DNA from 3 places in the Pseudalkalibacillus sp. JSM 102089 genome. Region 3 is predicted to be linked to each of the others. Evidence: a T-box and tRNA genes for the amino acid it is inferred to sense, from the RefSeq annotation. Region 3 holds a T-box; the other regions hold tRNA genes.

Region 1 (4,207 bases), on a different contig from region 3:
ATCCAGCTATGATGCTCATCTTTATAAACTGGGTAGAAATGACCTTCCTTAAATAATTTACGATTCAATACATTCTCTGAGCCGGTTAAAGGCTCTTCTTCGAAAACATCTCTAATACATTGTACAAGTTCCATCTATGTTGTGATCCTCCCTTAATCTCCAACCAAAAACACCCCGCGCACCTCTCTTACGAGAGCCACTTAGGCGGAGTGTTTTTATCCCAATAAATCTTACCTACTTCATAATGTTCTTCAAAATCATCATTCGCTGCATGGTAATGAAAATTAAACCAATAGCCATCTTGTGGGGGGTGATCTCTTCTCACATGGAAACGCAATAAGTCTTCCCCGCTCTGTTCATTATACACATGAAGAATGCGTTCTCCGTATCCACCAGAAGGGTTGTCCGTCAAACGAAGTGACCTTAACGTATCCTCATCCAGATTTTCCACTGAGGTAGCGATCGCTTCTGTCATTTTAGGTACAATTGCATCTCGATACTCGTTACCGACTCGAGTTGAGATCGTTTCACCGAATTTTGTTAGCCCGAGTTGCTCAGATTGATTGCTTGCATAGCTTACAAAATGCGTCAGTAGTTCAGAAGAAGAAGCGTCCTGAGCTATGATGGGCCAATCATACTGATCAACAACAGGCTCTATCGCCTTATCAGGCTCGTCCCTCGACTCAATAAGAAGATGGTTTTCTTCTTGATAATTCTCTGATGCCTCTGTTTTGTCATCTGCTAGATATCCAGTAGGAATCACAGTTCCAAGCGTAACAACAGCAACAAATGCTACAAATAACTTTCTCATCCAAAGAGGGAATTTCATTATGTGCACCTGACTTTCGAAGATCAATAGTTAGTATTATTCTCGCATGATCTTCTCAAAAAAGCCAGATGTTTAGACGATTTTTCATTAATTTTCATTTGGCTAAGTTAAAGAAGCTTTTCATTTAAAAGTCCCTTTTATAAAAATTGTTGCTTTCGAAACAATTGTTGAATTAAACTCTAAACTTCCTTGATTGAAGCGAAAATTCACCTACTATAGCAACAACGTCTACGAAAAGAGCCTTTAAAAAAGAGCGCTTCATGTAAGCGCCCTATCTATTAACAAGTAAACATATCAATTCTTCTCAGACTTATGCCTGTATATACCCACCTTCTACCGGTCCAGCGAAACCCCGAAACAGAAGTACGCCCTACATATACTGGCCAAAACCAAAATGAATTGCCGCCCCTCATCCAAATATAAGTAAACCGATACATACACCTTCTAATTGATCCTGGATCTACAGCAAATGTTCCAGCTTGTGCTGACTGTGGTCTAGGAGGCGGTGATGCTGGTGGGCTCGATGTTGGAGCTACCGGTTGCTGACGATAGGCATCTGTGTTGTCATAATGATAAGCAATATGCTCATGTTCTTCATAATACATTCGGTCCATCCCCTCTCTTATACAGTCACTGTATGCTGTATTCTGATAAGACGTACCGAATTGAAAACAACAAAAAAAGCACCTCTTTGAGTATGCTTAAGCCAATAAAGTTTATGAAAATTTAGTTGGTGACCCGTACGGGAATCGAACCCGTGATACCGCCGTGAAAGGGCGGTGTCTTAACCGCTTGACCAACGGGCCAACAAAATGGAGCGGGTGATGGGGATCGAACCCACGACATCAGCTTGGAAGGCTGAGGTTTTACCACTAAACTACACCCGCAAAGATGGAGGAGGAAGAGGGATTCGAACCCCCGCGGGCGACTAAGCCCCTGTCGGTTTTCAAGACCGATCCCTTCAGCCAGACTTGGGTATTCCTCCGAAAACATGAATATATATATATGGTGGAGCCTAGCGGGATCGAACCGCTGACCTCCTGCGTGCAAGGCAGGCGCTCTCCCAGCTGAGCTAAGGCCCCAATATGGTGCGCCCGAGAGAAGTCGAATCCCTAACCTTCTGATCCGTAGTCAGACGCTCTATCCAATTGAGCTACGGGCGCATATTCTATGGTGCGGGTGAAGGGACTTGAACCCCCACGTCATAAGACACTAGATCCTAAGTCTAGCGCGTCTGCCAATTCCGCCACACCCGCATGTGTGGTGCCGGCCAGAGGACTTGAACCCCCAACCTACTGATTACAAGTCAGTTGCTCTACCAATTGAGCTAGGCCGGCATAATTTAATGAAACTCATCAAAAATAAATGGTGGAGGATGACGGGCTCGAACCGCCGACCCTCTGCTTGTAAGGCAGATGCTCTCCCAGCTGAGCTAATCCTCCGTTAAACAGCGACTTCATTATTATACAATATCATCTTTTGTCTCGTCAACACTTTTTTTAATGTGTTTTTTCAAGGACAAGACTTATCTTATCACCGACTCGAAAAAAACACAACCCTTTTTCACAAAAAAATAATCCCCATAGTTAAGCACTCCATTTTTCACATAGAAAAAGCAGGGAGCGCTCTCCCCTGCTTATACTGGCGTTTGAATAAGTGGTTTTTTCTTTTTATTTTGGCGGAGTATTGGTCTTTTTTTAGTCACCATTTCAGAATCATATTTTCGGTACTCTTTCATGTCGCTTGATTCCCGCAAAAGCTGATCTTCAACATAGTGACGCTTTCTTTTCAAAAAAACCCCTCCTCATAAGTAATAACTCTCATTACCCTATTTTTCTGTTGTTAAACCCGAATCTTTTTTCACCATCGATCTATTGGCAAAAGTTACAGGTAACACATAATTTATTCACTTGGAGCGCAATTATGCTTCTTCAAGATTAAATTGGTAGTAATTTTCCTGATCTTCTCCTGACCTCTCAACAAAAGTAACTTCTCCATTTTGTGAAACCATAATAACAGTTTGCGCCCTCGTTCCGTAATGATCCGACTTAATAAAAACAGGTGAAAGCATCCTTTCCCATTCGATCGGCACGCCTGTCTGTGGTAATAGATGATCAGGTGCAGGCTCAGCGTGAGAAAGCATTTCAAAAAGACGATTCTGATCGAGGTTCTTTTCTGCACTTAAATAGTATTTCAATTCTTCTTTAAGCTGCTCAACCTTTGGCCAGCTCGTATTCAGTAAGTGATTACTAACAGCGTGAACACCGTTCTCTAGTTTTGAAATTTGATCCTGCCGATTTGAATAATAATAAAGGCTCTTAAAATCTCCTATGATTAAATTAAATCCATTGTACTGATCTTTCTTTTGTCGAACCATTTCTAAGTATGATAATGGGGATTGATGATCACGTAAGTAATCGGCCGTTAGATCACCCCTTGATAGACTTTTAGGCTGCTCATTCGCTTCTCGATAGTTCGTAAGGGCTGCAATTCTTCCGTTTGTTGTAACCCCTAGCCATGTTCCCATAGCCTTTAAATCACGCCCCGCAAGTAGTTCTGGTACATCTCTCCAATAGTTCGCAGGTTTTGTTGGACGCTCGTAGAATTCATCTCGGTTGGCTACGAGTATAAATGGGTATGTAGGATGAACATTTTGAGCTACAGCAATTAAGCACATCTTAACGCGCCTCCTCTCTTGTTTCAATGTAAGAAAAAACGCAGCGTTAGCCGCTGCGTTACGATTGGATCATACGAACTTCTTCTTCACATGCAGAAGAACAATAATGGTTATACTCCTCTTTGCAAGAATCACAGACGATATGAAGCTTGTCACACTGTACATTAGCACAATTGATATAAGTATCTGCTGGATCCTCACAATGGTAGCATTTCCCTACAACTGTATCTTCATCGGTACGGTTTACATTAACAGCAAGACGATCATCAAATACAAAGCACTTGCCATCAAAATATTTCCCCTGTACCTCCGGGTCTTTACCATACGTTACAATTCCTCCATGAAGCTGTGAAACGTCGGAAAAACCTTTTTTCATTAAGTAACCAGAAAATTTCTCACAGCGAATTCCACCTGTACAATAAGTTAATACTTTCTTATCTTTTTGGTCCGAAAGATTTTGTTCAATCCAGTCCGGAAGATCTCGAAAAGCCTTTATATCAGGACGAATTGCATTGCGAAAATGACCAATATCGTACTCATAGTCATTTCGTGCATCGATAACAATTACATCATCATCTTCTAATGCTTCCATAAATTCCTTTGGCTCAAGATAATTCCCGGTTATTTCTTTCGGGTTTACATCTTCCTCAAGCTTTAGTGAAACGATTTCTTCGCGCGGACGTACGTGCATCTTTTTAAAA
Region 2 (4,207 bases), on a different contig from region 3:
TGAGCATAAAGACACAGAGCCGGTTTTCACCGGCTCTGGATTAATGGACCTGGGGCGGCTGATTATTCTGTTGTTGCTGCGGAGCTGTTAGTTGGTTTTTAACTTGTTGAATTTCATTGGTTTGTGCTGGGGCGGCTGGCTGATAATACCCTTTTTGTTTAGCGTATTGATAAAGGTTATATTGTCGCTGCTCATCGGTATTTCTAATTTGTTGAAGAGCCTGACGAAGTTGTGGATTGTCAGCTTGAGAAATGACGCTCCCGTAATTACTTAAGCTGCTGTTCAATACGGATAAATAATCATTTACCATATCTTTCTCATTCATAAAATCCCTCCTTAACTTAAGAAGCCGATTAATTGTTGTTGTGTGTTGCGTGCTTCTTGTGCATCCTTTTGAAGCATTTGCTTAAGCTGCGGACAAGTACAAGATTGGGCATAGGAATCAAGTTTGTTTGCGAGTGTTTCATGCCCGCCGATCATGTGACGCAGATTTTGAAGTTCAAGTTCGTTCAGCTGAGTCATCCTGTTTCCCTCCTTCATTTCACATAGTATGAATGGAGAAAAACCAAATTATACTCACTTAAGCGATAACGTTTCGCTCGTTAGAAAACTGCTGATACGTTTTTTCAATCATAATACTCTTTAGAATTTGGACAACATGATAGACATCTTCAAATGATGTATAGAGAGCAATTGGTGCTAGGCGAATGACGTTTGGTGAGCGGAAATCTGGAATGACGCCTTTTTGTTTTAGCGCTTTGCAAATTCGAGCAGCTTCATCGTGCTCGAGGCAAATATGCCCACCCCGTCGATCATCTTCTGATGGATTAGTGATCGTAAAACCATCTTCAGCAAGATTTTCTTTAATAAGACACATTAAATAGTTGGTAAGAGACAATGATTTTTCTCGAATCGCATCTATGCCAGCTTCGTTCATCAATTCCAGAGCTCCTATTAAAGGAGCCATACTAAAAATGTGGGGAGTGCCTATTTGAAATGCGCCGGCGGTTTCAGCATGAGTAAGCGTATGACTCATATCGAATTGCATTTCTTTCTTGGAACTGAACCATCCAGCAAGGCCGGGTCGTCTGCCTAGGTGATTTTCGTGCACAAAAAGTCCACCTACACCACCAGGGCCGCTATTTAAGTACTTGTATGTACACCAAACCGCGAAGTCAACGTTCCAGTCGTGAAGTTTATGAGGAATGGCTCCGATTGAATGAGCCAGGTCAAAGCCAATGATTACCCCTTTAGAATGGGCTGCTTGTGTGATTTTTTCTATATTTAGTAATTGTCCACTCCGATAAAGTACGGAAGGGAGGAGAATAAGGGCTACAGTATCATCGATGGCCTCAATGATATCCTCTTCTAGGATTGTTCTTCCGTCACGGCTCTGAACTTGTATTAAATTAGTTTCTGGGAATAATCCATGGAGTTCAAGCTGACTTTGAATAGCGTAAATGTCAGATGGAAATGTTAAAGAATCGGCTAGTATTTTTGTTTTGTTTCCTGAAGGTTTAAAAAAAGTAGCGAGCATTTGATGAAGGTTAGTTGTAATTGAACCGGTAGTAATTGTTTCAGAAGCATGTGAACCGATTAGCGTTGATGTCATCTCACCGATGTTTTCTGCCATATAAAACCAGGGCTGCTTACCATCAGACCAGCCATCAATTCCGTGTTGCTTCCAGTCATCAAGAGATCGAAGAAGGGAGGCTTCTGCATTCTTTGATAGTAGACCAAGTGAATTACCATCGAAATATAGCGTATTTGGATTTAAGTAAAACTTATCACGAAAATGGGCTAAAGGGTCTTTCTTGTCGAATTCTTTTGCGCCTGTAATGGACTGTGATAAACTCATATGTAACAGCTCCTTTTCTACAACTTATCGTATGAGAGGGAGAAGAGCATGTCAACGCTTTCACTCTCTTCAAAAGAAACTTTCTACATTTTTTTAGAATAATGATTGACATTTCAAATGGTTCAATGGTATATTATTAAACGTCGCTGATACACAACATATGCGGGTGTGGCGGAATTGGCAGACGCGCTAGACTTAGGATCTAGTGTCTTACGACGTGGGGGTTCAAGTCCCTTCACCCGCACCATATATTTTGCGCCCGTAGCTCAATTGGATAGAGCGTCTGACTACGGATCAGAAGGTTAGGGATTCGACTTCTCTCGGGCGCACCATACATAATTTAAGTGGCGGTGTAGCTCAGCTGGCTAGAGCGTACGGTTCATACCCGTGAGGTCGGGGGTTCGATCCCCTCCGCCGCTACCATATTACAATTTCATCATGGAGGGGTAGCGAAGTGGCTAAACGCGGCGGACTGTAAATCCGCTCCCTCAGGGTTCGGCGGTTCGAATCCGTCCCCCTCCACCATGATTGGGCTATAGCCAAGCGGTAAGGCAACGGATTTTGATTCCGTCATGCGTTGGTTCGAATCCAGCTAGCCCAGCCATTTTGCGGGTGTAGTTTAGTGGTAAAACCTCAGCCTTCCAAGCTGATGTCGTGGGTTCGATCCCCATCACCCGCTCCATTACATATTGTAGAAGAGTTTTAAAAGCTACTTCACAACCTGATTTTAATCATGGTATACTTTTGTTGAGATGAAATACCATTCATATCGTGCGCCTTTAGCTCAGTAGGATAGAGCAACAGCCTTCTAAGCTGTGGGTCAGAGGTTCGAATCCTCTAAGGCGCATACTTATAACTCCTTGAATAAGATGACTTATTCAAGGAGTTTTTTTATCCTATTAATGGCACATGTGTGTTTGCACATACGCTCCATTTCCAATAAACTAGTAATTAATAAATCACTTAGGAAATGGTGACGAAATGAAGCGATATAAAGGAAGAATTATATCTGTTGTAACGTTTTTTATAGCGATTTTATTATGGGATTATTGGCTTTATTCTGTTAATGAAATTAAAATCAATTGGTTAATGGACATATTCTTTACGATCTCAGTTATGGTAATTGTTTGGTGGTACTCGTCATATTATGATCGCTCTGTCATACTTCTGTCCAAATTAAAAGATAGTGAGGAAAAATATCGTAAACTATCAGAAAATTATAATAGTGTCATAAACAGCTTAAACGAAGTTGTTTTTCAAACTGGAATAGATGGTAGTTGGATCTGGTTGAATCAAGCGTGGGGAGAGTTAACTGGTTACGACGTTCAGGATTCATTAGGCACATACAGCTTATCTTATATACATCCAGATGATCGGCTGAATTTACATAAAGAATTATTTCGATTCCAGGATGGCGCCAGTAATTCTAAAGTATTTGAATTCAGGGTTCAGAAAAAAGGCGGGGGATTCGTCTGGTGTGAGGTCTTTATTAAATACGAATATAGCTCTAAAGGAAGATTTGAAGGAATGACCGGAACGATTAAGGATAAAACCTTTAGAAAGCAATCAGAAGAGCGATTGCTTAAAACAAATGAAGCCCTTGCGGTTAAATCTGAAAAGTTAGCATCAGCTGCACAGCTTGCCGCTGGCATTGCTCATGAAGTTCGGAATCCTCTAACATCAGTAAAAGGATTTCTTCAACTGCTTGAGAAGAAGGAATCCACTATGCCGTATTTTGAAATAATCTTTTCAGAAATATCACGTATCGAATTAGTGCTAAGTGAACTTCTAACACTAGCAAAGCCGCATAGTACGTTATTTACGAATGTTGAAATGAAAAGTTTATTAAAGCAGGTCTCGGCCTTGATTGAGTCTAATGCTCTATTGAACGATGTGACATTACAAACGAGTTTTGGGGATGAAGAAGCGGTTGTTTTTGCTAACCCTAACGAAATGAAGCAAGTATGCATTAATCTCATGAAAAACGCTATTGAAGCAATGAGTCATATGGAACAATCGAAATATCTTCATTTGAGTATGGATGTTCAAGAGATGTTTATATCTGTGAGGATTACCGACAATGGAGCAGGCATTTCTAAAGAAGATATTGATCGACTAGGGGAACCATTTTTTACAACAAAAGAGAGTGGTACTGGGCTAGGGTTATCAGTGTGTTTGAAGATTATAGAACAACACGGAGGAGAGTTATTAATTGAGAGTGAAGAAGGGAAAGGGTCTACATTTGAAATGAAGCTACCTCGTCTTTCGGTAGATCATCACTTATCGGAATGAAAGGCGAGTGAAACGAAGATTTCACTCGAATGGGCCAAAATCAAAATGCAATAGTAT
Region 3 (4,207 bases):
GAAGATCGAGCCTTTTCTTCTACTTTAATGGTTGGGTTTATAGAAGACTTCACAAAGCGTCTCAGTAAAAGCGTATAAAAAACGCTCTTTCGTGAGAAAAGAAGCCTATAGGATTTTGAAAGGGGCTCTTAAAATGAAAAAGCGTTACTATGTGGCTGTAAGTTCGGGCGAGATACTGGAAGATCAAGGGGCATCGAGCTATAATTTTGAAATCGACGCAGATGAGGAAGATATCTTCAAGCTCAGTGAGCTATTTGATCTGACAGATAAGGATAGTCGCTTATCGTTATATCGTTCACATGTTCCAGCTATGAGTTATCATGAAGATAAGAACAATGATGATTATGATAATCATATGAAAGAGATTTATGGTCTTTTACACAAATTAGGGAATAAGAAAACAAGAGAACATATCGAAACGATGGGAATTCTATAGAGAATAGAGGCTGTGCAGATGCACAGCCTCTTATTTTTTGCTGATGGCAAGAATATAGGGTGGTTCATTGATTTGGTTAATAAATTGGTATTTTAGAACTTGATACTGTGACTGATCGAGATCTGAAGCGAAATCTGTCACCTTCTCACTTTCAATTTTACCTTCTGGGTGTCCTGGGTAGACGACTAGAATAAGGAGCCCTTCTGAACGAAGCAAATGTAGGATGTCTGTTACTGCTTGGATCGTTTCTTCAGGTTTCGTCACAATAGTTTTATCTCCACCTGGGAGGTAGCCAAGGTTAAAGATTGCGGCAGAAACGTTTCCTACATCTTTCGTCTCAATTTTGCTATTGATTGAAGCGTGACTCTCGTGGAATAATGCCACCTGGGCAGATTGCTTAGCTGCTGCCAGCCTTTTTTCTGTAGCTTCAATCGCCTCAGGTTGGATATCAAAACCATACACTTTTCCTGAATTCCCTACTGATTCAGCTAGGAAGAGAGTGTCATGTCCGTTTCCGCAAGTGCCATCAATAGCAATGCCTCCTTCTGTTAATACTGAATTCAGTAGCGTTCTTGTAAAAGGTAATATACGTTGAAGAGTCATGATCTGTAATCCTTTCTATCAATTAAAATTTTCTTAAATGAGTCTTCTTACCGCATCCTATCAATTTATTAGGACGTCGAGGTTTAGAATGGCTTTTTTGTTTGTTTCTAACTAAGTATGACTTTACCATGATCGACCGTTCACTCCAACTAACATCTTTATGTGTTTGGGAATATCTGGATCGTGGTACAGAGTACTATACAAAAAAATGAGGTGATCATATGGCAGAGCATGAAAAATCACATAAACAAGGCGAAACTAATAATCCCGAGCAATTACCAGATAAGGAAAAGAATCAGCTCGACGAGGATACTTCAGAAATGAATGTCGATGCGATTCCATTAGAAGATTTAAAAGAAGAACAAAAAGAAGAAAAAGATAAGCCGCATTCCAAAGATGATTCGGCTAGTCAAAAAAAGTATCGTAAATGATAACGTACCCAATCAGGGTGCGTTTCTTTTTATTGAGACAGCACCTTACTGTATTAATTGAGATTGTTCTTTTGGCACACATACTAATTCATCGAATATACGGACAGCTGATGTATAGATTACGAAAAAAACGTCTATTCTGATAATGTTCTTGACATTTCTCACAAGTATTCATACAATACAAATTATATACGTAACTAGTGAATCCAAAGATAATGATAAGGAATAGTAACAAAAATTCTATTGCTAGAGAGTTAACGGCTGGTGGAAGTTAACATAGGAGATTTGTGAACTCACCTTTGAATCGGAAGCCTGAATAGAGTAAGGTTGCCCGTATGCCTGCGTTAAAGGCCTTAAGTGAGTGCTGTTTCTAGCACTAAGCCGGGTGGTACCGCGGGTGATTGTGAATATTAGATTCTCAACCTCTCGTCCCTGTTGATGAACAACGGGGACGGGAGGTTTTTTTATTTTTTTGCAAGGACTGGAAGGAGAGAGTGACAATGGCATTTGATCACAAAACAATTGAGAAGAAGTGGCAACACTTCTGGGAAACAAACAAGACTTTTAAGACAGAAAACGATGCTAATGGTGAAAAAATTTATATTCTTGATATGTTCCCATACCCATCAGGGGCTGGGCTACATGTTGGGCACCCTGAAGGGTATACAGCTACGGATATCCTTTCACGTATGAAACGAATGCAGGGATATAATGTTCTTCACCCAATCGGCTGGGACGCATTTGGACTTCCGGCAGAGCAGTATGCTCTTGATACAGGAAATAATCCACGAGATTTTACTCAAAAGAATATTGACACATTCCGTCGTCAAATTAAAGAGTTAGGTTTTTCTTATGATTGGGATAGAGAAGTTAATACAACAGATCCACAATACTATAAATGGACACAGTGGATTTTCACAAAGCTTTACGAAAAAGGACTTGCTTACGTAGATGAAGTGGCTGTTAACTGGTGTCCAGCACTTGGAACGGTTCTTGCGAATGAAGAAGTGATCGACGGTAAAAGTGAACGTGGCGGCCACCCGGTTGTTCGTAAACCAATGAAGCAATGGGTTCTTAAAATTACAGAGTATGCGGATCGTTTACTTGAAGACCTTGAAGAGCTTGACTGGTCTGACAGCATTAAAGAAATGCAGCGTAACTGGATTGGGAAATCTGAAGGTGCCGAAGTAACATTCATGATTGACGGTCATGATGAATCGATCGATGTGTTTACGACGCGTCCTGATACACTTTTTGGAGCAACGTATATGGTCCTTGCACCTGAGCATCCTTTCGTTGACAAAATTTCTACTAGTGAACAAATCTCAAAAGTTGAAAGCTACCGATCAAAAGTACAAACTAAGAGTGACCTTGAGCGTACAGAGTTATCAAAAGAGAAGACTGGCGAGTTTACTGGCGCATATGCCATTAATCCAATCAATAATGAGAAGCTTCCAATTTGGGTAGCAGATTACGTTCTTATGAGCTATGGAACAGGAGCTATTATGGCAGTTCCAGCTCACGATGAGCGCGATTATGAGTTCGCTACTACATTTAATCTTCCTATTAAAGAAGTCGTTGCTGGAGGAGATGTATCCAAGGAAGCTTATACAGAAGACGGAAAGCATGTGAACTCTGACTTCTTAAACGACCTTGAGAAAGTAGAAGCAATTACGAAAAGCATAGAATGGCTAGAGGAAAAAGGAAAAGGAACGAAAAAAACGACGTATCGTCTTCGCGACTGGCTATTCAGTCGACAGCGTTATTGGGGCGAGCCAATTCCAATTATTCATTGGGAGGATGGCACAATGTCTGCTGTCCCGAAAGAAGAGCTTCCTGTTGTTCTTCCTGAAACAACGGAAATTAAACCGTCAGGAACTGGCGAATCTCCTTTAGCTAATATTGAGGATTGGTTGAACGTAGTTGATCCTAAAACGGGAATGAAGGGCCGACGTGAAACAAACACAATGCCGCAATGGGCTGGAAGCTGTTGGTATTACCTTCGCTACATTGATCCGGATAACGATGAAATGCTAGCTGACCCGAAAAAACTCGATGAGTGGTTGCCTGTTGATATGTATATCGGCGGTGCGGAACATGCGGTTCTTCACTTGTTATATGCTCGTTTCTGGCATAAAGTTCTTTATGATATCGGTGTTGTGCCAACAAAAGAACCATTCCAACGTCTCCGAAATCAAGGAATGATCCTTGGTGAGAACAACGAGAAAATGAGTAAATCAAAAGGGAATGTTGTTAACCCAGATGAAATTGTCGAAAGCCACGGTGCTGACACGCTACGTCTATATGAAATGTTTATGGGACCGTTCGAGGGTTCTATTGCATGGTCTAACAATGGTCTAGATGGCGCGCGCCGTTTCCTTGATCGTGTGTGGCGCTTATTTGGTGAAGGGGATCTAACAAAGTCTTCTATTTCTGAAGAAAATTCAGGAGAAGAAATGGAACGCGTCTACCATGAAACGGTTAAGAAAGTAACAGAGGATATGGAAGGCTTACGCTTTAATACTGCTATTTCACAAATGATGGTATTTGTGAATGAAGCATATAAGCAGGAGTCAGTTTCCGTTACATTAATGGAGGGCTTTGTGAAGTTGCTATCTCCAATCGCACCACACCTTGCTGAAGAGCTGTGGAGTGCGCTTGGACATGAGGATACACTCGCATATGCAAACTGGCCAATGTTTGACGAAAGCAAGCTTACTGTAGATGAAGTAGAAAT

Evidence for each region. A T-box is a leader RNA that pairs with one kind of tRNA and senses whether it is charged. The one in region 3 lies ahead of leuS (leucine--tRNA ligase), so its partner is inferred to be a tRNA-Leu.
Region 1: it encodes a tRNA-Leu, which carries the amino acid that the T-box ahead of leuS (leucine--tRNA ligase) is inferred to sense. The anticodon was not compared.
Region 2: it encodes a tRNA-Leu, which carries the amino acid that the T-box ahead of leuS (leucine--tRNA ligase) is inferred to sense. The anticodon was not compared.

Annotation. Positions count from the first base shown of each region.
Region 1 is NZ_JBEWYW010000001.1:333,407-337,613, forward strand. It holds gene ABVF21_RS01520 (hypothetical protein) at 1-134, opposite strand, end outside; gene ABVF21_RS01525 (YpjP family protein) at 188-829, opposite strand; gene ABVF21_RS01530 (transporter) at 1,108-1,434, opposite strand; tRNA gene ABVF21_RS01535 (tRNA-Glu) at 1,561-1,635, opposite strand; tRNA gene ABVF21_RS01540 (tRNA-Gly) at 1,643-1,716, opposite strand; tRNA gene ABVF21_RS01545 (tRNA-Ser) at 1,722-1,814, opposite strand; tRNA gene ABVF21_RS01550 (tRNA-Ala) at 1,836-1,911, opposite strand; tRNA gene ABVF21_RS01555 (tRNA-Arg) at 1,916-1,992, opposite strand; tRNA gene ABVF21_RS01560 (tRNA-Leu) at 2,001-2,085, opposite strand; tRNA gene ABVF21_RS01565 (tRNA-Thr) at 2,091-2,166, opposite strand; tRNA gene ABVF21_RS01570 (tRNA-Val) at 2,196-2,271, opposite strand; gene ABVF21_RS01575 (hypothetical protein) at 2,466-2,621, opposite strand; gene ABVF21_RS01580 (NRDE family protein) at 2,751-3,506, opposite strand; gene ABVF21_RS01585 (rhodanese-related sulfurtransferase) at 3,565-4,207, opposite strand, start outside.
Region 2 is NZ_JBEWYW010000013.1:33,795-38,001, reverse strand. It holds gene ABVF21_RS19715 (spore coat protein) at 41-325, opposite strand; gene ABVF21_RS19710 (hypothetical protein) at 337-522, opposite strand; gene kynU (kynureninase) at 581-1,858, opposite strand; tRNA gene ABVF21_RS19700 (tRNA-Leu) at 2,021-2,105, shown strand; tRNA gene ABVF21_RS19695 (tRNA-Arg) at 2,114-2,190, shown strand; tRNA gene ABVF21_RS19690 (tRNA-Met) at 2,205-2,281, shown strand; tRNA gene ABVF21_RS19685 (tRNA-Tyr) at 2,299-2,383, shown strand; tRNA gene ABVF21_RS19680 (tRNA-Gln) at 2,388-2,462, shown strand; tRNA gene ABVF21_RS19675 (tRNA-Gly) at 2,467-2,540, shown strand; tRNA gene ABVF21_RS19670 (tRNA-Arg) at 2,632-2,705, shown strand; gene ABVF21_RS19665 (ATP-binding protein) at 2,840-4,150, shown strand.
Region 3 is NZ_JBEWYW010000005.1:132,329-136,535, forward strand. It holds gene ABVF21_RS13125 (tetraprenyl-beta-curcumene synthase family protein) at 1-68, shown strand, start outside; gene ABVF21_RS13130 (hydrolase) at 134-436, shown strand; gene ABVF21_RS13135 (class I SAM-dependent methyltransferase) at 467-1,039, opposite strand; gene ABVF21_RS13140 (hypothetical protein) at 1,261-1,470, shown strand; T-box leader at 1,677-1,907, shown strand; gene leuS (leucine--tRNA ligase) at 1,971-4,207, shown strand, end outside.